DNA from 4 places in the Microbulbifer sp. ARAS458-1 genome. Region 1 is predicted to be linked to each of the others. Evidence: predicted binding sites of a transcription regulator. Region 1 holds the regulator's gene; each other region holds the start of a gene.
What was found. The regulator LexA, encoded in region 1, represses DNA repair genes until DNA is damaged. The targets are predictions, from matches to a motif close to ACTGTNTNTANANACAGT.
Positions count from the first base shown of each region.

Region 2: AAFH99_RS13025 (PA0069 family radical SAM protein) is a predicted target of LexA. The motif match lies at 2,600-2,617, and genes of this name have one in related genera.
Region 3: imuA (translesion DNA synthesis-associated protein ImuA) is a predicted target of LexA. The motif match lies at 2,814-2,831, and genes of this name have one in related genera.
Region 4: AAFH99_RS11885 (YebG family protein) is a predicted target of LexA. The motif match lies at 3,225-3,242, and genes of this name have one in related genera.

Region 1 covers NZ_CP155838.1:2,434,684-2,440,356, forward strand. The annotation lists gene topA (type I DNA topoisomerase) at 1-1,922, shown strand, start outside; gene AAFH99_RS10005 (DUF6586 family protein) at 2,005-2,544, shown strand; gene AAFH99_RS10010 (hypothetical protein) at 2,639-2,893, shown strand; gene lexA (transcriptional repressor LexA) at 3,047-3,655, opposite strand; gene AAFH99_RS10020 (DUF6763 family protein) at 3,825-4,157, opposite strand; gene AAFH99_RS10025 (TetR/AcrR family transcriptional regulator) at 4,400-5,095, shown strand; gene nagZ (beta-N-acetylhexosaminidase) at 5,117-5,673, shown strand, end outside.
Region 2 covers NZ_CP155838.1:3,121,731-3,127,403, forward strand. The annotation lists gene AAFH99_RS13015 (sodium:proton antiporter) at 1-903, opposite strand, end outside; gene AAFH99_RS13020 (FMN-binding glutamate synthase family protein) at 962-2,506, opposite strand; gene AAFH99_RS13025 (PA0069 family radical SAM protein) at 2,637-3,725, shown strand; gene AAFH99_RS13030 (GIY-YIG nuclease family protein) at 3,750-4,049, shown strand; gene AAFH99_RS13035 (TSUP family transporter) at 4,074-4,847, shown strand; gene AAFH99_RS13040 (SDR family oxidoreductase) at 4,861-5,556, opposite strand; gene AAFH99_RS13045 (DUF3301 domain-containing protein) at 5,612-5,673, shown strand, end outside.
Region 3 covers NZ_CP155838.1:3,344,213-3,349,885, forward strand. The annotation lists gene AAFH99_RS13955 (S46 family peptidase) at 1-560, shown strand, start outside; gene AAFH99_RS13960 (hypothetical protein) at 681-866, opposite strand; gene AAFH99_RS13965 (NAD(P)/FAD-dependent oxidoreductase) at 866-2,071, opposite strand; gene dcd (dCTP deaminase) at 2,090-2,659, opposite strand; gene imuA (translesion DNA synthesis-associated protein ImuA) at 2,892-3,611, shown strand; gene AAFH99_RS13980 (Y-family DNA polymerase) at 3,741-5,246, shown strand; gene AAFH99_RS13985 (GIY-YIG nuclease family protein) at 5,243-5,539, shown strand.
Region 4 covers NZ_CP155838.1:2,865,583-2,871,255, forward strand. The annotation lists gene AAFH99_RS11860 (LEA type 2 family protein) at 1-336, shown strand, start outside; gene AAFH99_RS11865 (hypothetical protein) at 386-745, opposite strand; gene AAFH99_RS11870 (sigma-70 family RNA polymerase sigma factor) at 813-1,367, opposite strand; gene AAFH99_RS11875 (DUF6249 domain-containing protein) at 1,381-2,277, opposite strand; gene AAFH99_RS11880 (DUF924 family protein) at 2,522-3,151, shown strand; gene AAFH99_RS11885 (YebG family protein) at 3,306-3,602, shown strand; gene AAFH99_RS11890 (MAPEG family protein) at 3,700-4,092, opposite strand; gene AAFH99_RS11895 (amidohydrolase family protein) at 4,092-5,387, opposite strand; gene AAFH99_RS11900 (amidohydrolase family protein) at 5,387-5,673, opposite strand, start outside.

The DNA.
Region 1 (5,673 bases):
CCAGCGATTTCACCGTAAGTGCACGGGACGACAAACCCACCAGCTCAAAGCCCAGTGCACCTTTTATTACTTCCACGCTGCAGCAGGCCGCGAGTAATCGCCTCAGTTTCAGCGTGAAGAAAACCATGATGATGGCCCAGCGACTCTATGAGGCGGGTTACATCACCTATATGCGTACCGACTCCACAAACCTGAGTGCCGAAGCCGTGGCTTCCGTGCGCGAATTTATCGGCGAGAATTACGGCGAGAAGTACCTGCCAGAAAACCCCAACCGCTACAGCAGCAAAGAAGGGGCTCAGGAGGCGCACGAAGCGATCCGGCCATCTGATGTGCGGGTCAAGCCGAACATGCTGTCGGGCATGGAGCGTGATGCTGAGCGCCTGTATACCCTGATCTGGCAGCAGTTTGTGGCCTGTCAGATGACTCCCGCACAATTTACCTCCACCTCTGTGGTGGTTACTGCCGGTGATTTTGAGCTGCGCACCCGTGGCCGCGTCATCCGGTTCGACGGTTTCCTGAAGGTCGCGCCCGCGCAGAGCAAGAAAGACGAAGATCTGGTGCTGCCGGACATCAAGGTCGGTGAAAAGCTGAATCTGAAAAAGCTGGATCCGAAACAGCATTTCACCAAGCCGCCGGCGCGTTTCAGTGAGGCGGCACTGGTAAAAGAGCTTGAAAAACGTGGTATCGGCCGTCCGTCCACCTACGCATCCATTATTTCCACCATCCAGGACCGCGGCTACGTGCGTCTGGAGAACCGTCGTTTTTACGCGGAGAAAATGGGCGATATCGTCACAGATCGATTGAGTGAAAGCTTTACTGATCTGATGGATTACGGTTTTACCGCCAGCCTGGAAGAGTCACTGGATACGGTGGCGGAGGGTAAGAAAGGCTGGAAAGACCTGCTGAATGAATTCTATTCCGACTTCAGCAAGCGGCTCGAGAAAGCTCAGGATAAAGAGGGCGGCATGCGTCGCAACTCGCCAACGGACACGGATATCGAGTGCAGTAAATGCGGTCGCCACATGCAGATTCGCACTGGCTCCACCGGCGTTTTCCTCGGCTGTTCCGGTTATGCGCTGCCGCCCAAAGAGCGCTGTACCAACACCATGAACCTGGTGTCCGGTGAAGAAGCGGTTGATGCGGAGAAAGACGAAGATGCGGAAACCCGCCAGCTGCGGGATAAGCGCCGCTGTCCCAAGTGCGGCACCGCCATGGATAACTACCTGGTGGACGAGCATCGCAAGCTGCATATCTGCGGTAATAACCCGGATTGCAGTGGATTTGAAGTGGAGAAGGGCACCTTCAAGATCAAGGGTTATGACGGCCCGGTGATCGAGTGCGACAAGTGCGGGTCGGACATGCAGCTGAAGTCCGGCCGCTTCGGCAAGTACTTCGGGTGTACTAACGAGAGTTGCAAGAACACCCGCAAACTCCTGAAGAGTGGTCAGCCAGCACCGCCGAAAATGGATCCGGTACCCATGCCGGAACTGGCCTGCGAGAAAGTTGAGGATACCTATATACTCCGCGACGGCGCATCCGGCTTGTTCCTGGCCGCCAGCCAGTTCCCGAAAAATCGCGAGACCCGCGCTCCGCTGGTCAAGGAGCTGTTGCCACATAAGGATGAGATCGATCCGAAGTACAGCTTCCTGTTCTCGGCGCCTACCGAAGACAACGAAGGTCGTGACACCGTTGTGCGCTTCAGCCGCAAGACGCAGGAGCAGTACGTCCAGAGTGAAGAAGAGGGCAAGGCAACGGGCTGGAAGGCGTTCTATCGCGATGGTAAGTGGCAGGTAGATGCCCCGGCGAAAAAAGCTCCGGCCAAGAAAAAGGCCGCCGCTAAAAAGGCACCGGCCAAGAAAGCTGCAGCCAAAAAAGCGCCGGCGAAGAAAAAGGCAGTAGCCAAAAAATCCCCGGCCAAGTGATTGGCCGGGAGGCCGCTATCCGTCATCCCGGCGCATGCCGGGATCCAGAAAATCTGGGAGAAAGACTAGGGGGTAATGCAGTTTGAGTAATCCCTACACCGGTACCGTGGCGTCGGCGTTACGCAAGGCACAGCTGCTGCTGCAGTCCAGTGCCGAAGTGGACGATACGCCTCTCCTGGAAGCTTCCCTGCTGGAGGCCGCGGTTCTGCAATTGTGGCGGGGATACCGGGGGTTTCTGGCGGAGCAGGGGTATCAGATGCAGCTGGGGTTCGCCGCAGGTGCCGAGCCGCAAACGGCTCAAGCGCTGGCAAACCTGGTGGCCCAGCGGGGCAAATTCAGCGGCGAGGCCAGTGAACTGGTCAATCTCGCTGAAAACCCGGACAGCTGGTTTGCAGGCCTCTTTGCCGCCTGGCACAAGTTATGGGTGTTGAGCGCCTCCGGGTCCTCGGGTCATGCACAATCCACCACGTCGGTGGGCGTTCAATCGATGATTCCCGTGCGTCAGCTGGATTCTGCTGAGGTCGCACCAGAGCAGGCTCTGACCCGGGAGCGGGTCCAACAGTGGCACCGGAGCCTGTCCGAGTTGATTCAGCGCCAGCGGGCACACAGTCAGGAGTGGTGAGCGTCTGTCGCGAAACCTATCACCTGCGGCCCGCTGATTAATCAGGCGCCGCTGTGTTACACTGCTCCAAATCACGCGGTTACTGGAGAAGTGAATGTCTACCGAGACTTACGAAATCATTGAGTTGTCCAATGGTGATGTGGCGCTGCGACGCGCTGGTCACAAAGGGGAACCGCTGGTACGTATTCATTTCTCGGACGAGAGCCAGCACTTTCTGCGGGAACACAAGGTGGCGGTAGCCCGCGCCATGCTTGAGGCTGGTATCGAAGCGGTACAGGACATCAATGAGATGGAGCCGGAGCCGTTCGAGGAAGAAGACGTGGATCTGACCGAGCACACCATTCACTGATCATTCTGTGGTTAATTCGCAGACATAAAAAACAGGGCTAAAGCCCTGTTTTTTTATATTCGAAATACGAGACACGGAATGTTTGGCGATTTGTCCACCCGGCGAATGCCGGGATCCAGAAAACCTGAGGGCTCGCCGCTTACACCGCCAACATCAGATAGGATTCTGTCGAATCACACCCACCGCCAGACCCTCAATGGCAAAGCTGCGATCCCGCATATCAACTTCAATCACATCAAAGTCCTGGTTCTCCGGCAGCAGTTGCACCGTCGCCTGATTGCCGCGTCGCTTGAAGCGTTTTACCGTCACTTCGTCCTCGATGCGCGCGACCACAATCTGCCCGTTGCGGATATTGTCGGTGCGCTGTACCGCCAGTAAATCCCCGTCAAGAATACCGGCATCTTTCATGCTCATACCATGTACCCGCAGCAGGTAATCCGCCGGTGGGTGGAAAAACTCGGCGGGAATCTCGCAATACTCTTCGATATTTTCTTCCGCCAGAATCGGGTTGCCGGCGGCCACGCGGCCAACGATAGGCAGGCCGCTGTTGTAATCGGGAATACGGATACCGCGGGATGCGCCGGCGACCATTTCGATTGCGCCTTTACGCGCCAGCGCTTTGAGGTGCTCCTCCGCCGCATTGGGAGAGCGGAAGCCCAGCTCCTGGGCAATTTCGGCTCGGGTGGGCGGGTAGCCGGTGTCATCCAGATAGGATTTGATCAATTCCAGTACCTGAGCCTGGCGTGCGGTGAGGTTTGTCATGAGCGCCTTCCTGTTGTCTGTATTTTTATACAGTTGCTGTGATTATATACAGATTTCAGGGGCGCGCAATCAAGTGCCGATTATCCGAAGATTTGGAATCTGTGCCGACGGAGCACACGGTGCTTTGCACAAGTGCCGTACTGTGGTTGCCAGTTATGGCCGGAGTCGGTCAGAACCCCTCGTCGGTACCGGGAAAGGATTCACCCTCCAGGCGATCGATTGCACTCTGTGCAGGGGAGAAAATCGGACTGCGGTAGCCGGCGTCTTCCTCGTCCTGCATTTCATCCGCAACGGTGCCGTACCCGGCGTTTGGATCTTCCGGCGCGGCTGCGCCGATGACCGGCATCCCAGGCCAGTTCTGGAAATCGATTTCATCCAGGCTCCCGTCGACATACTGGATTTCTATGGTGCGCGCGGGGTGGTCTACGGCAACCACTTCGAAGAGGTCGCCTGTGTCGAAATTTTCAAACCAATTGCCAATTTCCGGAGCGATTCGTGCCATGGCATGCTCCTCCTCTATTACTGTTGTGATGTGTCCGCCTTCGGTTCCTTCCCGGCGCTTTCAGAGCCGATATACCCGTTCTAATGTGCCGGTTGCGGGCTTGGTACTTTGGCGGCGCACTCTGTACTGGGGCTTTCTGCGAGGGGCAACGCAATAGCGCAGGTTTCATCGCTGGCGGTATATGCTAGTCTCCGGGTAAAACGAGCGTTTTAATTGTTGGTTTGAATTGGTGTGAAATCGGCATGAGTCAGACAGACACGGTCCATCGTATTCTGGACGCCGCGGAAGTTCTGTTCGCAGAGCGAGGCTTCACGGAGACCTCGCTGCGTACCATCACGAGTACTGCCGGGGTGAACCTGGCGGCGGTGAATTACCATTTTGGTTCTAAAAAAGAGTTGATTCAGGCGGTTTTCGAGCGCTTTCTTACACCTTTTACGGAAATTCTGAATCGCGAGCTGACCCGGCGGGGCGCGGCCAGCGAACCTTTACAGCTGGATGACCTCCTGCAGAGCCTCTACCGCGTTGCTTTGGCCGGTCTTGCCAGTCAGGGGCGCGATCCCAAGCGCTTTATGCGCTTGCTCGGGCTGGCTTACACCCAATCTCAGGGCCATCTGCGGCGATTTATCGTCTCTCGCTACGGTGACAGCTACCGGCGTTTCGCGGGGCAGCTGGCGGCGGCCCTGCCCCATGTCGATCCAGTGACCTTTTATTGGCGTCTTTACTTTATGCTCGGCGCCACAGTGTTTTCTCTTTCGAGCTTTGACGCCATTGAAGCTATCCTTCGGGAAGATTTTGGCGCCGAGAGTAGCTTGGAAGAAACCCTGGCGCGCCTGGCGCCGGCCGCAGTGGCCATGCTGACCGCGCCAATGCCAGGAGTGGGGTCGGGACAGGTTCCGGGGGCTAGTGCGCCGGGGGGCAGTACCGGCGACAACCGTTAATTCATCTTGGAGTTCATGCCGATGTCTAAGCCGATTGGCCCGGTAATGATTGATGTGGAGGGGCACTCCCTCACCGACGAAGACCGCGCGTTGTTGCAGCACCCCCATGTCGGTGGATTGATTTTTTTCGCGCGCAATTTTGAAAGCCGTCCGCAGCTGGAGGCGCTGATTGAAGAAATTCGCGCTGTGCGCCCTGAAATCCTGTTGGCGGTGGATCAGGAGGGTGGGCGAGTGCAGCGCTTCCGCGATTCGTTTACCCGTATCCCGTCTATGCAGGCGCTGAGCGCGCGCGCCGACAAGCAGCAGTTGCAAGATGTGGGCTGGCTGCTGGCCGCGGAGTTACTGGCGGTTGGCATCGATTTCAGTTTTGCACCGGTACTGGATGCGGACGATGACTTCTGTCGCATTGTTGGCGACCGCAGTTTTGCGCAGGACCCACTGCAGCTGGCGGAGAAAGCCCGCCCCTTTATGGCGGGGATGCACGACGCCGGCATGGCGACTACCGGCAAGCACTTCCCTGGGCATGGGCAGGTGCTGGAAGATAGCCATGAAGAACTGCCGGTGGATCAGCGCTCCCT
Region 2 (5,673 bases), 690 kb from region 1:
GATCAACGCATTGAAAAATAACCCCAGCCACTCCCAGGTCGGTGCCGCATGGGCCAGGTAGGTTTCCTGCTGCTCGCGCAGACAGGCGCGAGCCACAATGGCGCAGATCATGACCGACAGGATTCCTGAGACCCCGACCACGTGCTCCGCCAGATAAAAGCTGCCGAAGGCCGCCAGCACCAGAACCATTAGCGCAGCGCCCGCCGAGCCGAGAAACAGAATCACGATAGCGGTAACCAGCCCACAGATGGTGCCCACCGCAAGGCCACCAAAAAATACCGCCGCAAAATACAGCGCAAAACCACCCACACCACTGATCGCCTCGCCGGTAGCTACACTGCCCTCCATAGCACTGTGGCTGGCAATACCCAGTGCAAAAGCAAACAGCACAATTGCGACCGCATCGTTAAACAGGCTTTCCCCTTCCACCAGGGTTAATAACTCTTCATTTGCGCGACTCTGGCGCAAACGCGCCACCACCGCCACCGGATCGGTGGCGGCCAGTATGGCGCCAGTGAGAAACGCGGCCAGCCAGGGAAAACCAGTAGGATGGTGAATACCGTAGAAGACAAGCAGCGCCGTAATCAGACAACAGATCAACACGCCGAGGGTCGCCAGCAGCAGTACCGGCCCCAGCCAGCGAAAGAGGATATCCGGATCAATCTTCCACGCGGACTGAAAAATCAGTACCGGCAGGATGACGAAAAATACCAGCTGATGCAGGTTTTCCGCGCGCAGCCCGGTGTCGTAGTCGAATACCGGTAACAGCATCCCGGCCAGCACGCCTGCGATCAGACAACCAAGGGTGTTATCGCGCTTCAGAACACGGGCGATACCGAGACCGACCACTGCGGCCACCGCCATATACAGCCCCTGCCCAACCAGTGTGGTGACGCCTTCCATGCTCGCGGTCTCTCTGTTGTGCGTATGTATGTTGTGCCTATGTAGAGCGTAACGCGGCTCAGATCTGATCGCGATCGCTGGCGATCACCGCCTTGGGCCTACCTTCCGGCGCCAGGGTGGTCAGCGGTACCGGCACACCGCGTTCGTTGATGACCTCAACGTGTGCGCGACGCAACTGGCGCGGTTCCGGTACGCCACAGGAGTGCGCGATGGTTCCCACCTCGTATTCCATATTGTGCGCGTAGTGATAGACACGCTCCGCTTTGTCCATGGGGTCCAGCCCCTGCTGTAAATCCGGGTTGTGTGTAGTGACGCCGGTCGGGCAGGTGTTTTTGTTGCACTGCATGGCCTGAATACAGCCGAGGGCGAACATAAATCCCCGCGCGCAGTTGACGAAGTCGGCCCCCATGGCGAGCGCCCAGGCCACCATCGACGGAGTGAGCAGTTTGCCCGCACAAATGATTTTAATGCGGTCGCGCAGACCGTATTCGGCAATCAGATCCACCACCAGGGGCAGGCTGCGATTCAATGGCAGACCCATGTAATCCATCAGGCTCTGCGGCGCGGCACCGCTGCCGCCATCGGCACTGTCGATGGTGATGAAGTCCGGCGCGCTCTCGGCGCCGCGGCGCAAAATGGCCTCACACAGTTCGTGCAGCCAGTCGCTATTGCCGATCACACATTTGAACCCGGTGGGCTTGCCGGTGACTTCGCGAATATGATTGAGCATATCCAGCAGCCCCTCGACGTCCTTGATTTCCGGGTGGCCGTTGGGGCTGATTGAATCTTCTCCCACCGGTATGCCGCGCACATGGGCAATCTCCGGTGTCACCTTCACCCCCGGCAGGATACCGCCCTTACCGGGTTTTGCCCCTTGCGAGAGTTTCAGCTCGAACATTTTCACCTGCTCGTGCCCGGCAACCTCGCGCAGCTTTGCATCGGACAGATTGCCCTCGGCATCGCGTACGCCGTATTTGGCTGTGCCAATCTGAAACACGATGTCACAACCACCGGCCAGATGATGGGAAGACAGGCCTCCTTCCCCGGTGTTCAGCCAGATACCGGCTTTCGCCGCGCCTTTGGAAAGCGCAGTCACCGCCGGTACCGACAGGGCGCCGAAGCTCATTCCAGAAATATTGAAAATCGAGCGGGTGGTATAGGGTCTGCGCGCAACACCCTCCCCCAGAGTGACCTCCCGCGCTGGTACCGCATCCTTGGCCAGAGTGGGAAACGGATGATTGAGAAAGACAATATCGCCGGGCTGATTCAGGGGGCGGGTGGAACCAAAGGCCAGGGTGGAATCCACATTCTTCGCTGCCCGATACACCCAGCTGCGCTGGGCGCGATTGAACGGCATCTCCTCCCGGTCGAGGGCAAAGAAATACTGGCGGAAGAACTCGCCCAGGTGCTCGAACTGATAGCGGAAACGCCCCAGTACCGGAAAATTGCGGCGGATCGCCTGTTTGCTCTGGCTGATATCCGACAGATACAGATACACCACATACAGCACCAGCACCACCAGCCCGAAAGCAAACAGCATGGCGAATATCTGGAGCACCTTGACCGCAAACGCATAAATAGCGGCGACAGATTGAAGATCCATTCCCTAGTTCCTGATGGCTGGTTTTTAGCGCGTACTGATCGGTCATTGTAAGTGCTGGGGAACGCGCTTGCACCGTCTGCGGCCTGGCAATAAACTGTACAAACATACAGCCAAGCACCGAATACCCACCGTGGCCAACGACGCTCCCGACAACCCCACCCAATCCCTCAAGGGCCGCGGAGCCATCAGTAACCTGGCGGGACGCTTTGTAGATCAGGTTAGCAGCCGCGAGAGTGACGGCTGGGAGACCCTGCTGGAACCTCAGGAGCGGATCGAGACGGTAGCGATTGAGGAGAAGGCGAAATCGATCATCGCCACCAATAACTCACCGGATATTCCCTTCACCCAGTCGATCAACGCCTACCGGGGCTGTGAGCATGGCTGTGTTTATTGCTACGCCCGTCCGGCACACGCTTATATGGACCTGTCGCCCGGGCTCGATTTTGAAACGCGGCTGTTCTACAAGCCCAATGCGGTGGAACTGCTGGAATCGGCGCTGCGCAAAAAGAGCTACCGGTGCAGCCCCATCGCCATGGGTACCAATACCGACCCCTACCAGCCGCTCGAGAAAGACAAACAGATCACCCGCCGGATACTGGAAACCCTGCAGCGCTATCGCCACCCGGTCACCCTCGTCACCAAGAGCCAGCTGATCCTGCGTGACCTGCCAATACTGGCGGAAATGGCCCGGGACAATCTGGTGCACGTGGGCATCAGCGTAACCACACTGGACCACGAACTGAAACGCAGGCTGGAGCCGCGCACCGCGGGACCGGCGGCGCGCCTGCGCACCATTGAAGCGCTGGCCAATGCCGGCATTCCCGCCGCTGTGATGGCCGCGCCGATGATTCCCGCCCTCAACGATTCGGAACTGGAGCAGATACTCACTCAAGCCCACGGGGCAGGTGCCATCCACGCCGCCTATATTCTGCTGCGGCTGCCCTACGAGGTGGCGCCGCTGTTCCGCCAGTGGCTAGCGGAACACTATCCGGAGCGCGCGCAGCATGTGATGAGCCTGGTGCAACAGAGCCGCGGCGGTAAGGACAACCAGACGGAATTTGGCCAGCGCCAGCGCGGTACCGGCGTATTTGCCCAGTTACTGCAGCAGCGATTTCGGATAACCTGTCGCAAACTGGGGCTGAATGCACGCAAGCTGGACCTGGACTGCAGCCAGTTCACCCTGCCACCCCAGTCCGGGGATCAGCAGAGTCTGTTTTAATAGCTTTTTATCGACGGTAGTGTTTTGTCCGACTGGTTTATTTACCTGATTCGCACCAACAAAGGGTCGCTCTACACCGGCATTACCCGGGATGTGGCGCGGCGCTTCGAAGAACACAACAGTAGTGGCCCAAAAGCGGCAAAGGCACTGCGTGGGCGCGGCCCTCTGACCCTGGAATTCCAGCAGGGTGTCGACAGCCATTCCGAAGCGCTCAAACTGGAGCTGCAGATTAAAAAATGGAGCAAGGCACGCAAAGAGGCGCTGATCGCCGGTGCACTCAGTCTGCCGACGCAAACGCTGAACTCGCCTTCCGAAACCCCCTAACCCGACTTACCCAAGAAGTACCCGATGGAAATCACCCTGCCCCTGCTGTTGATCCTGTTTGTCGTAGCCATGCTGGCTGGCTGGGTGGATACCCTGGCCGGCGGCGGCGGACTGCTGACGGTACCCGCCTTACTACTCGCCGGCGTACCGCCGGTGGCCGCTCTGGCCACCAACAAGAGCCAGGCCATTCTGGGAACCTTTACCGCTACCGCCACCCTGTATTCCAAGGGGCACTTACGCGAGCGCTCATTGATCTTCCCCATAATTACCGCCGGGATTGGCGCGGGCGTGGGTGCCTGGCTGATTCAGCGGGTGGATACCAGCTGGCTCAACTGGGTTATCCCCCTGTTGCTGCTGAGCGTCGCGCTGTACGTGTGGTTCACTCCCAACATGGGCAATAGCGAGCGCGAGGGGAAAATGAGTGAAAAACAGTGGGCGCTGACCTGTGTCCCTGCAGTGGGAGTGTACGACGGGGCCTTTGGTCCGGGAACCGGCACCTTCTTCGCCGCCTCCGGGGTCGCATTTCGCGGGCAGACCCTGCTCACCGCCACTATCCGCGCAAAGCTGTTCAACCTCACCACCAACATGGTTTCCCTCGCGCTGTTTGCCGCCGGTGGCAAGGTGATCTGGACCATTGGCGGTGCCATGATGGTCGGACAGATGCTGGGTGCCTTTATCGGCAGTCACACCATGCTCGCCGGCGGTACCCGCCTGATTCGCCCCCTGGTGATCACCATGTGCATATTGATGTCGCTGGGGCAGATCGCCCAGCATCTGGATCTGATTCCGCTGCCGTAACAGAAACCGTGATTTACCAGGGAATTTCCGAACCGTCGTAATTGAAGAAACAGCCGCTGTCTTCCGGTGTCGCGTTCAGCAGTAGATGCTTCAGTCCTTGCACGCTTTGCTGAGTGGAAATCAATGCGTTGGGACCACCCATTTCCGTTTGCACCCAACCGGGGTGCAACGCGAGCACCCGGATGCCCTGTTCCGCCAGGTCGATGGACAGGCTTTTAACAACCTGATTGACCGCCGTTTTGGATGAGCGGTACAGGTAACCACCGCCGGAACCATTGTCATCGATACTGCCTACCTTGCTGCTCAGCACACCGATCACTTTGCGCTTGCCGGCGGCCAGGTGGGGAGCAAATGCTTCCACCAGTTTGTAGGGTGCGATGGTGTTGACCTCCAGCACCTTGCGCCACTCTTCCACATCCACACTGCCAAAGGTCACCCCTTTCGGGCCGTAATAGCCCGCGTTGCTGACCAGTACATCCAGCGGAAGCTCATCTAAACTGTGCGCGAGTTCCTCGAGCTGCTGATAATCGGTCACGTCCAGCCCGTGTACCTGCAGATTTTCATGGGACTCCGCCAGCTCGCTCAATTCCCAGGCGGCGGAGGGGTTGCGGCAGGTAGCGATCACTTTCCAACCATCCGCGGCAAATTGGCGGGCCATTTCCAGTCCGATGCCGCGGTTGCAGCCAGTGATGAGAATCGTGCCAGACATGTTTCCTCCTGTGGTGGTATTCTTGCGCGGTTTGATGATAGCAACTGCAACGCTTATGTATTACTCGCTCGGCGACCTCTTCTGGATTTCTCTCCTGGCACTGCCCGCCTGGTATTT
Region 3 (5,673 bases), 910 kb from region 1:
AGTATATGGACCTGCTGATTGCCTATTACAACGAGCAGGGCAAACCGGTTTACCCGGATGCCAACAGCTCCCTGCGCCTCACCTACGGTCTGGTAAAAGGCTACACCCCGCCCGCAGGCACCATCAAAGGCGCAGCTGACGGCAACGATGGCAAGGACGGCTTTGTGCCTTTCACGACCCTGCGCGGTATCGAGGCCAAGTACACCGGTGAAGACCCCTTCGATGCACCCCAGGCACAACTGGACGCGATCAAAAACAAGGAGTACGGCCGTTTCTATGATGAAAACCTGGACTCCGTTCCGGTGAACTTCCTCACCACCGTAGACATCACCGGCGGTAATTCAGGCTCCGCCACCATGAACGGTAAGGGTGAATTTATCGGCCTGGTATTTGATGGCACCTACGACAGCATCAACGCGGACTGGGACTTCAATGACAATACCCGCGCGATTCACGTAGATGTGGAATATATGCTGTGGGTGATGGAAAACGTCGACCACGCAGATAATCTGCTGGAAGAGATGGGGGTTGCTGCACCAGAGGGACAAAAACCACAGTAACCGTCCAATTTAGAATATCGTCATCCCGGACGCGTTCCGGGGTCCAGCAGCAAGAGGGTGGCAAGAGAGCACAAAGTCTCTGCACAACTGGATACCGGCATTCGCCGGTATGACGATTGACTACACGAGCTCTGTTTTCGTTTTTCCACAGCGCTGGCAGCGATATTCCGTTACCAGCTTCCCCTGTTTCACATCAAACTTGCGCTCGGTCACCACCTTCCACTTGTGAAAACCCTCGCGGCACAAACTGCTACCCTTGTGTTTTTCCCAAGCGGTTTTCCGCTTAAATGGCAGCACGTCACCCATCAGACCTCCCCGCCAGCCGCGTGGGCAGACGCCCAGGCCCATTGAAAGTTAAACCCGCCCAACCAGCCTGTCACGTCGAGCACTTCACCAATAAAGTAGAGCCCCGCTTGCTTCATACTTTGCATACTCCGGGATGACACCTCATTGGTATCCACGCCACCAAGGGTGACTTCTGCGGTGCGGTAGCCTTCCGTGCCCTCGGGGATCAGCGTCCAGATCTGCAGCTTTTCGCCTACATCCTTTAGCGCCTGTTCGCTGTACTGCTTGAGTGGTTTGCTTTCCAGGCCATTTCTCTGCAGGAAAAACTGTACCAGCTTTTTGCTCCACAACTCCGCCAGCACCGTATGCAGAAAGCTCTCCTGCTTTTTGCCGCGCTGCTCACAGAGCCACCCGGACAGATCCAGCCCCGGTGCGAGGTTGAAGCTGACCGGCATCCCCTCTTTCCAGTGGCTGGAGATCTGTAACACCGCCGGGCCACTCAGGCCCTTGTGGGTAAACAGCATCTGCTCGTGGAAATGGCCCTCGGCACAGCTGGCATTCACTGCCAGTGAGGTCCCGGGTAATTCCTGCTGCCGCGCCAGTGCACGCTTGTTCAATGTGAAAGGCACCAGTGCGGCGCGAGTGGGAATAATGTTGTGGCCGAACTGCTTGGCGAGGTCGTAGCCAAATCCGGTGGCGCCCATGGTGGGGATCGACAGGCCGCCGGTGGCGACTACCAGGGATTCACACACCACTTTGCCAAGAGAGGTGTGCACCTCAAAGCCTTTCGCACCCTCTTCATTAAGAGGCTCAACACGCTGGATCTCACAGCGGGTGCGAATCTGGGCTTTCGCTTCGCGGCACTCCGCCAGCAGCAGATCCACGATGTCGCGGGATTTGTTATCGCAGAACAGCTGGCCGAGGGTTTTCTCGTGATACGGAATGCCGTGTTTTTCCACCAGGGCAATAAAGTCCCACTGGGTATAGCGGGCCAGGGCGGATTTACAGAAGTGCGGATTTTCGCTGTAGAAGTTGTCCGGCGCCGTGTACAGGTTGGTGAAGTTGCAGCGACCGCCGCCGGACATCAGGATCTTTTTGCCGACCTTGTTGGCGTGGTCCAGCACCAGCACGCTGCGGCCACGCTTGCCCGCCACCGCGGCACACATCAGGCCGGCGGCGCCGGCGCCGATGATCAGTACATCGGCCTGGGTGGGAAGGTCTGTCATTTGCTGGTGGTCTAAGGATCAGGTCTTCGGCAGAGTAACGCCGCGCTGGCCCTGGTATTTACCACCGCGGTCTTTATACGACACATCGCAGATTTCATCGGATTCGAAGAACAGCATCTGTGCCACGCCTTCATTCGCGTAGATCTTCGCCGGCAGGTTGGTGGTGTTGGAGAATTCCAGGGTCACATGCCCTTCCCACTCCGGCTCCAGCGGCGTCACATTCACGATGATGCCGCAGCGGGCGTAGGTGGACTTGCCCAGGCAGATGGTCAGCACCGAACGCGGGATGCGGAAGTACTCCACGGTGCGCGCCAGGGCGAAAGAGTTGGGCGGGATGACACAGTAGTCGCCCTGCACATCCACGAAGCTGTCTTCATCAAACGCCTTCGGGTCCACGGTGGCGGAGTGCACGTTGGTGAAGATTTTGAACTCGTTGGCACAGCGCACATCGTAGCCGTAACTGGAGGTGCCGTAGGAGATCAGGCGATCGCCGGAGGCCCCGTGGCGTACCTGGCCCGGTTCGAAGGGCTCGATCATGCCTTCATTCTCAGCCATACGACGAATCCACTTATCGGATTTGATGCTCACCCTGTCCCCTCGCTTATCTGGTATTGGTCCATTTCTGGCGGTCATTTGAAGAGGCCGAATCATAGCCGTTTTACCTTGTTCAAAAAAGTGCCACAGAGGCGTGTCGAATTTGACGCACACAGACTTGGTGCGGGCTTGCCGACACTGGACGACTACTGTATAAATTACCAGTAGACGCTGTATACCCATACAGCAAAGCCCTATCAGACCACCCGTGTGGAGCGAGCCGATCGTGAACAGCGCCGAAAACTTTTTGCAAAACAAGCAGTTAGGTGATCAGCCAGCCAAGCAGGCCAGTGACGAGCCGCTGCAGCAACTGCTGACCCGCCCGGACATCTGGCAACTGGCCAGTGGCCAGCGCCGTCCCCGCACCGGAATCAGTACCGGCTACCGCGGGCTGGATGCCTTGCTGGTCGGGCACGGATGGCCCCGCGCGGCCAGCACGGAGTTTTTGGTCGACAAGGCTGGTATCGGCGAGATGTCACTGATCCTGCCGACCCTCGCGGAACTCACCCGTCAGGGGCGCATGGTGATCCTGATCAACCCGCCGCATATCCCCTACGCCCCGGCACTGGTACAGGCCGGCGTGCAACTGGAGAAACTGCTGATCCTGCACCCCAGAGGACAGCGGGATCAGCTGTGGGCGGCAGAGCAGTCCCTGCAATCCGGCGCCTGCGGTGCGCTGATCCAGTGGCAGAACAGGGAAGCCCCGGCCGACAAAGACCTGCGTCGGCTGCAGATAGCCGCCCGCGATGGCGACTGCCTGCACTTCCACTTCCGCCCCGGCTCCTGTGCACAAACCCCGTCTCCGGCAGCACTGCGCCTGCAACTGAAGAGCGACGGCGAGCAGCTGGCGCTGCACCTGTTCAAACAACTGAGTGGCAAGTCCGGCCAGCGCGTGCATCTGGCGCGCAACCCGGACCTGGTGCGGCGAGACCAGCCGCTGCACTGAATCAACGGCGTGCCCCTGGTGGATGCGCTGCGCTTATCCACCCTACAAACGGCCACCAGCAACAAGGCCGTAGGGTAGATAAGCGCAGCGCATCTACCAATTAACCAGGCTCCGACAGGAGATCCCAACATGCTCTGGCTCTGCATCCAGCTCCCCAAACTTCCCCTGGAAGCCTTGACCCGCGCCCACCGCGCCGGTGACAGTGCCGCGGTGGCCGTGGCCCAGAACAGTCTCATCATTGAAGCCAACCCCGCGGCCAATGCCCACAATGTGGAACCCGGACTCAGCATCGCCACCGCCTGCACCTACTGCGCCGAACTGCAATTGCTGGAGCGGGACCCGCAGCGGGAAGAACAGCTGTTACAGCAACTGGCCCAGTGGGCCTACAGCTTTACCCCGGTGGTTTCCCCACGCAACGCCGAGCGCGAACAGAACCAGGCAGACAACAATTTCGCCTGCCTGTATCTGGAAATCAGTGGCAGCCTCAAGGCACACCACGGCCTGGCGCCCCTGCTGCAACAACTGGGCAAAGAGCTGCGCAAGATGCGCATCCATCATTTTATGGGCCTGGGCCACAGCCCCAGCGCCGCACACCTGCTCAGCCAGTTGCCGGAACACCGCCAGTGGCTGGCAGAAGCCAAAACCGCCCCGGCCCCTCAACAGTGGCGCCAGTGGATCAGCTTCGCCCCCAGCAAACTGCTCGATTGTAATCACAAGGCCATCGCCAAGCTGTATGCCTGCGGTATCAAGCGCGTCAGCCAGTTGCTGGCAATTCCACTGTCGGAGGTGGGCAGTCGCTTCGGTCGCGGATTCATCGACTACCTCGCCCGCCTGAACGGCACCCGCCCGGATCCGGTACCTAGCTTCGAGCCGCCGGCAGAATTTCACAGCGAGCTGTTTTTCCCGAGCCCACTGGATAACAGTGAGCAACTGCTATTCCCCGCCGGCCGTCTGGTGCGTGAGCTGTGCCGGCAGTTGCAGCGTCGGCAGTTATACAGTCAGCAGTTGTGCTGGGTTCTGGATTACGGCAGCCGCGGTCACCAGCAGGTCCATGTGGATATCTCCCGCCCGCTGCTCGACCCCCAACGCCTGATCGCACTGACAAAATTACAGTTTGAACGGGTAGAACTGAAAGAGCCGGTGCAGGCATTGACCCTCAAGTGCCAGCAGTTGCGTCCCATTGAAAGTCACAGCCTGCGGGAGGATTTTTTTGACGAGGACAGCAAGCTGCACGAAAGCTACCAGCTGATCGACAAGCTCAAGGCCCGCCTCGGGCACCAGGCCCTCTCCGGCGTCACCCTCAAGGAAAGCTACCTGCCGGAACAAGCCTGGCAAAACGCCGACAGCCTCACCCTGCAGAGTAAATCCCGCAGCCACCAGCTCACGCCCGTGAATGCGCCCCGCCCCAATTGGCTGTTGCCGCGGCCCGACCGCATCCAGCAGCGCGATCACAAACTGTTTTACGACGGCGAGCTGCATTTGCTGCAGGGTCCGGAACGCATCGACGGCTACTGGTGGCAACACCGCCGCCACGCCCGCGATTACTACATCGCCCGCGGCGCCCACGGCAGTCTCTACTGGGTATACCAGGATCTGGCGTCAGAGGACTGGTATCTGCACGGGGTTTATTCATGACTGGGTTAACACAACCCTGTGTTTACCTTCTTGCAAACCAGCGTAATGGCACACTTTATACGGGTGTTACATCCAACCTTGTGCAGCGTATCTGGCAACACAAGGAAGGCGTTGTCGAAGGTTTCACTCGGGAGTATGGAGTGAAAAACCTTGCATGGTACGAGCTACATGACACGATGGAAAGTGCCATTCGAAAAGAGAAAGCGATAAAGAACTGGCGGCGAAGCTGGAAGCTGAACCTGATTGAAAGTAGCAATCCAGAGTGGCGAGATCTGTACTACGACATCCTCTAATCGCCCCCGTCATCCCGGACTTGATCCGGGATCCAGCTGCAGGAGCCTAACGACCACCGAGCAATTGGATGCCGGCCTACGCCGGCATGACAGGCGATGGGGTTTCACGTAAACACTTCAACCATTCACCTCGT
Region 4 (5,673 bases), 430 kb from region 1:
CTGCGTTTTCGTATTCACCTGCGTGTATTCAACCCCAATGACAGCGCCCTCGCCCTATCCGGGCTGTACTACACGCTGAAGCTGGCGGGGCACAAGGTGATTACCGGCACCTCGAATAATCTGCCGGTGATCCCGGCCTATGGTCAGGACGCCATAGTGGTCGATGCGTCCGCCAACCTGATGGGGTCAATCATGGCCATGACCGAGCTGGTTCGGCTACAGGGGGATACCGTGCCCTATGAGCTGGAGGCAAAGCTGGGATTGCAGCAGTCGATTTTGCCGGCGATACGGGTCTCCAAAAGCGGCGAGCTGCGCCTGGGCCAGTATCAGAACTGATTTGGGTGGGGGTTCAAGAGAGATTTAATTCCCGGAGGGGGCCCGCCAATCAGCGGCGGGCAGCCATGATGCCGCCAGTCATCGCCACCAGCGACCCCAGCATACCGAGGCCCACCAGGCTATACAGGCTGATACTCTGTTCTGCCGCGGCCACCAACACTTCCCGCAGCGGGAATTGCCAGCAGACAATCGCCGAGGCCAACACCACCGCCGCATACTGATAGCGGGTGGCTCGACGTTCAGCGCGCTTGGCCGGTACCGGCGGTAGGTCCGCCATTACCCGCTCGCAGAAACCGTCGTCGTCCAGATGCGGCTCGCTGAACTGGAGCTGCTGCGACAACCAGGTGTCGAAATCTGGCTCGCCATCGCCCATAGGACCGGCGTGCACAACACCGTTTTTGACTACCATACCGTCCGATCCACCCCACACCTGCTGGGGATTAATGCTTTGCGAATCTTTTGACTGTCTGTCGAAATCAGCCACTGACTACCTCCTCGCGCCAGGCCTGAAGCAGCGACTGCAGCTTGGTCCGAGCGCGGTTGACGTGGGATTTTACCGTGCCCAACGGCAACTTCATAATGCTTGCCGCCTCCTCATGTGAAAAGCCACGCTGCATACACAGATGCACCGCCTGCCTTTGGGCGTCACTTAATTCCCCCATAGCCGAATTCAAGTCTCTGGCCATCCCCAGCTGTTGCGCTTCTTCGACGCTTTCCTGGGATTGGGCGCTGTCCACGGCTTCCTGATCCACCACCGGAGCGTTCTTGCGCTTGTGACTCATGACCAGATTGTAGGCAATGCGGTACAGCCAGGTGCTGAACCGAGCATCCCCACGAAACGCGGGCAGCGCCTTATAGGCCTTGATAAAAGCCTCTTGCGCCATGTCGTCTGCAAGACCCTGGTCGCCATCGCACAGCTGACGGAGCGAGAAACGCAGCTGTGACTGATAGCGACGAACCAGCTGGGCATAAGCCCGCTGGTCCCCGTCTTCGACGACGCGCCTGATCAGATCCCCATCATCGAGGTTCATTTATTGGTTGCCCTTAACCCGCTTGTTTCTGGTCGTGCTTCCAATTGACATAGCGGGCGATCCCGATAAACAGCGGGATCAGGCCGAGGCTACCCACATCCACACCGGCGGAGATGGACAACCAGATAAATACAGCGGCGCCGATGGCGATCAGGGTAATCCCCCTGTCTTTCGTGGTATTGGTACCCTCGCGATCCATCGCATCCAGCAGCTCCGGCGGAATATCACGGCCTTCAGACACCATGCGGTTGATGTTCTCCATCAACAGCTGCTTCTTACGGTAGTTGTTGCGGGTCACCATCCATACAATCAGAATCGGAGTACCGAACACTGCGATAATCGCCACGATACCGATCAACCAGTCCATATCCGGCCCTCCCGAGCGCTGCTCTCTGACCTTTTCTTCACGAACCTCATAGGCATGCTCGTGCATCCGCTCCGCATGCTCCCGAGCCCGTTCCGCCCGCTCGCGGATGCGCTCGGCACGCTCCATGTCGGCCTTGATACCGATACTGATGTTGCGGGGTACGGAATCCAGCGCCTGCTCCACCACCAGGCCTTTCTCATCCAGAATGCCTTTCTCTTCGAGCTTCTCGTAAATGCGTTGAGTCACCTTGCCGCCGAAGGCTTCGCCGAGATCAATCTCCACATCGGCGTTTTCGCCATTTTCATCCCGTGTATGGATGCGCAGAGTACCGTCGTCCTGGCGCAGTATGCGCACTTGTTTGGTCACCTCCTTCTCTACCGGCTTCGGTTCGACCACCGGGGCTGGAGGGGCTGGAGGCTTGGGTGCTACCGCCTCCTTTTCCTGGGCCAGCAGGCTGCTCGACGCACCCATACCCACAGCGGCTACCAGGGCCAGTGCCCAGAGATTCAGCGGGCCGCGTTGTCTGTTTTCAATCGCTCTCATTGGTGTTATCTCGCTCTAACTGATCTGAGGTAAAGCAGGGAGTTGCCCTGGCCAATCTCTTCCGCGATGGTGACAGATAGACGAACTACCTCGAAAGACCATCAATGGCGCAGGATTGTACCTTTTTTAGTCAACCGGTATCAGGTTTTGGGATTCCCGGAACCTGCTTTTACCCTTCCCCAGATGGACGACAACACCCGGCTGTTTGGATGCAAGCGGCAGAAAATAATTGAAGGAGCACACAATGACCCCCGAATCAGTGTCGCCAGCGGCCATTCTCGAGTTCTGGTTTGGCAGCTCGGACCTCAGTTTCACGCCACCCGAGCCCCTGCGGGGGCGGTGGTTCCAGCGTAGTGACCCGTTTGATGAGGAGATTCACAGCCGCTTCAGCGACATCGTCGGGCAGGCCTTCAACGGAGAACTGGATTACTGGCGGGACACCCTGGATGGTCAGGTGGGGTTGATCCTGTTGTGCGACCAGTTCAGCCGCAATATTTTCCGTGGATCGGCGGCCGCCTTTACCGGGGACCCGCTGGCGCTGGAAATCAGCCAGGCCATGATCCGGGACAATACCCACACGCAACTGGGCCTTCATCAACGGGCATTCGTCGGAATGCCGCTCGAACACTCGGAACACCCCGAGGTTCAAGAGCAGTCGGTGGCCTATTTCGACCAGTTACGACGGGAATTTGCAGCAAACGGCACAGGGGTTACCTCCGAGGAAGCCAAAGCGGCGGCCAGCTACTGCCGGTTTGCCGTAGCCCACCACAAGGTCATCCAGCAGTTCGGCCGATACCCCCATCGCAATCAGGCCCTTGGCAGAGAGTCCACTGCTGCGGAACAGGCATGGCTCGACAACGGCGGCGGCTTCTAGCCCTCCTCCTCAACTAGCCCTAACCGGCCCTCAGCGCGTACACTGGCGCGGAATGTGGTGTATTGCAGTTGACACTGAATATTCATACAGATACTGTATATCCATCCACATCAACGACACATAACCACAATACCAAGACCTCAGGAGGCCCAGTATGGCGGTAGTAGCCGTTTGGAAATGCGATAGAGACGGAGCCATGTTCGATAACAAAAAAGATGCCGAAGAACACGACAAGATGCTGGAACTTGCCGCCAACATCACCGCACTGATCGAGCGCAACGTTGAGGGCGTGTCCGAAGAAGCGAGTGAAGAAATCGGCCTGATGCTGGCCAAGCGCCGCGAAGTTCTGGCGAAAGCCTGTAAAGGCAAGCCGGAAGAGCTGCTCGCCGCGGAAGAGCAGGACGAGCAGTCCAGCGATGAAAACGTCACACCGCTGGCGGCAAATCAGTAATCCCCCCTGGATACCAATATTCTGGTTTCCATCCCTGTACTATGCCCGGCTTGCCGGGCTTTTTTTCCCCGCAAGCCGGTCAGGACACCGGTCTATATCAGACCGCGGTAAGGATATTGATGACCGCCAGGATAATGATCACCAGCCAGGTCAGTGCGGTACCGCCAAACCGACCGGGGTGATACCCCCCTTTGCCGCCCACCAGACCAATCGCGTGCAGAATTCGTGCAAACACCAAAGCCCCACCCAGACAGTGCAGCCACACCGCCGAAACCCCATTGATCTCCGCCACCAGTAACAGAATCAAGGCAAGTGGAATGTACTCAATCGCATTCGCATGCGCGCGCACCAGTACTGCGCCCTCTTTATCACCTCCGGTGCCGATTCCAATCTTTTTGCCGCGACGGAAACGTACCACGTTAAATGCCAGCGCAATTACCAACAATGCACATAGGCCGCCATAGAGCGCAGTAATTTGTACACTAATCATCAGTTTTTATATCCATGTCCGGTACCCGCCTTGGGGTGTAAGTAACGATCCCGCAATCGTGTGGAGCGATTGACGAGAGACTGAGGTTTGCCATCGATCAGCACCAGTTCAGCGAAGCTGGTGACCTCCAGCGGATCACCACTCCACACAACCAGCTCCGCGGCACCGCCCGGTGCCAGAACACCGCCATCGATACCAAAGATTTCAGCTACGTTGGCGGTCACCGAACGCACTCCCTCCTCGAAGGGCAGCCCATAGGCGACCGCGTTGCCCGCAGCCTGACGCGACAGATAGCTATTGTGTGACCCTGCGTATCCGGGGCCACTGATAGCCACGGTAACACCGGCCTTGTGCAGCAGCGCGGCGTTGTCCATCCGCGCCCCAAGTTTCTCAAACGCATCTGGAGTGTTGCCCAGCACATCGACAACCACCGGTACCCGCGCTTTCGCCAACTGATCGGCTACCATCCAGCCTTCAGCAGCACCGATAATGATTGGTCGAATCTGGTAGGTATCCGCCAATGTCAGAAGCTGCAAGATATCACTGGCGCGGTCCGCGCCGACCAAGAGGCGCTGCTCACCGCGCAGTACCGGCTGCAGAGCCTCCAGGTCGTCCAGCGTAAAGTCCAGTTCTCGCCATTGTCCCCGGCGAATCTGATCCCGGTTATCCGAGTATTCCTTTGCCTGTTGCAGCGCACTCTCCAACTGGGTGAACGCCATGGCTCGGCTGCCCCCTGCCAACTGCGCGCCATACTCGCCAAAGTACACCTTCTGCACCAGCTGTCGGTCTGTGACACTGTCGAACTCTCCCGTGAGCTTGATGGCGAACCCCTGCCCTGCAAAGATCTTTTCTTCACTGGCGGGCAATACGATTGCGCGGGTCAGGCCACCGGCCCGGTTGAAGGGGATCAGCGTGGACCGGGCGTTGAATGCCACCACTGGATCAAAGGCGGCACCAATAGATTGTTCGACCACTGCACCGTCATTGGTAGACGCAGCCGCACCGATTTCGGTCAGCCCCAGTTCACTACTGGGGGCAATCAACCCCGGAGTCACCACCTTGCCACGACCGTCGATAATCAATTCCGCCGCAACATCACCAAGCTCTTCTGCGATCTGCACGATCTTGCCATCACGCACAAGCAAGTCACCATTTTCCAACGTACCCTGATCGCCAAGGGTGAGGATTCTGGCATCCTTGATCAGAATCGTTTGACCTTGGGCACCCAGGGCAAATCCTAGCAGGCAGAACAGGGAAGCTTGTACGCCAGCCCGCAGCGAGTTTGAAATTCCCATTAGCGCTCCCCTCCTTCCGGCAGACGCTCACCGTCAGCGTCCAGAATACCCAACTCAAAATCACTGTGCGGCTGTCGCGCAGGATTATTGCGGTCGTACATCAGTACCCCGTCGATAAATACTTGCTCGGCCTTGGCGTAGACACTGAACGGGTTGCTGGACCAAACCACCACATCCGCCATTTTGCCCTTCTCCAGGGTTCCAGTGACATCATCGATGCCCAATGCCCGGGCGGGGTTACGTGTCATCCAGGTGACCGCATGGCGGGGCTGGATCTCGAAGCCGG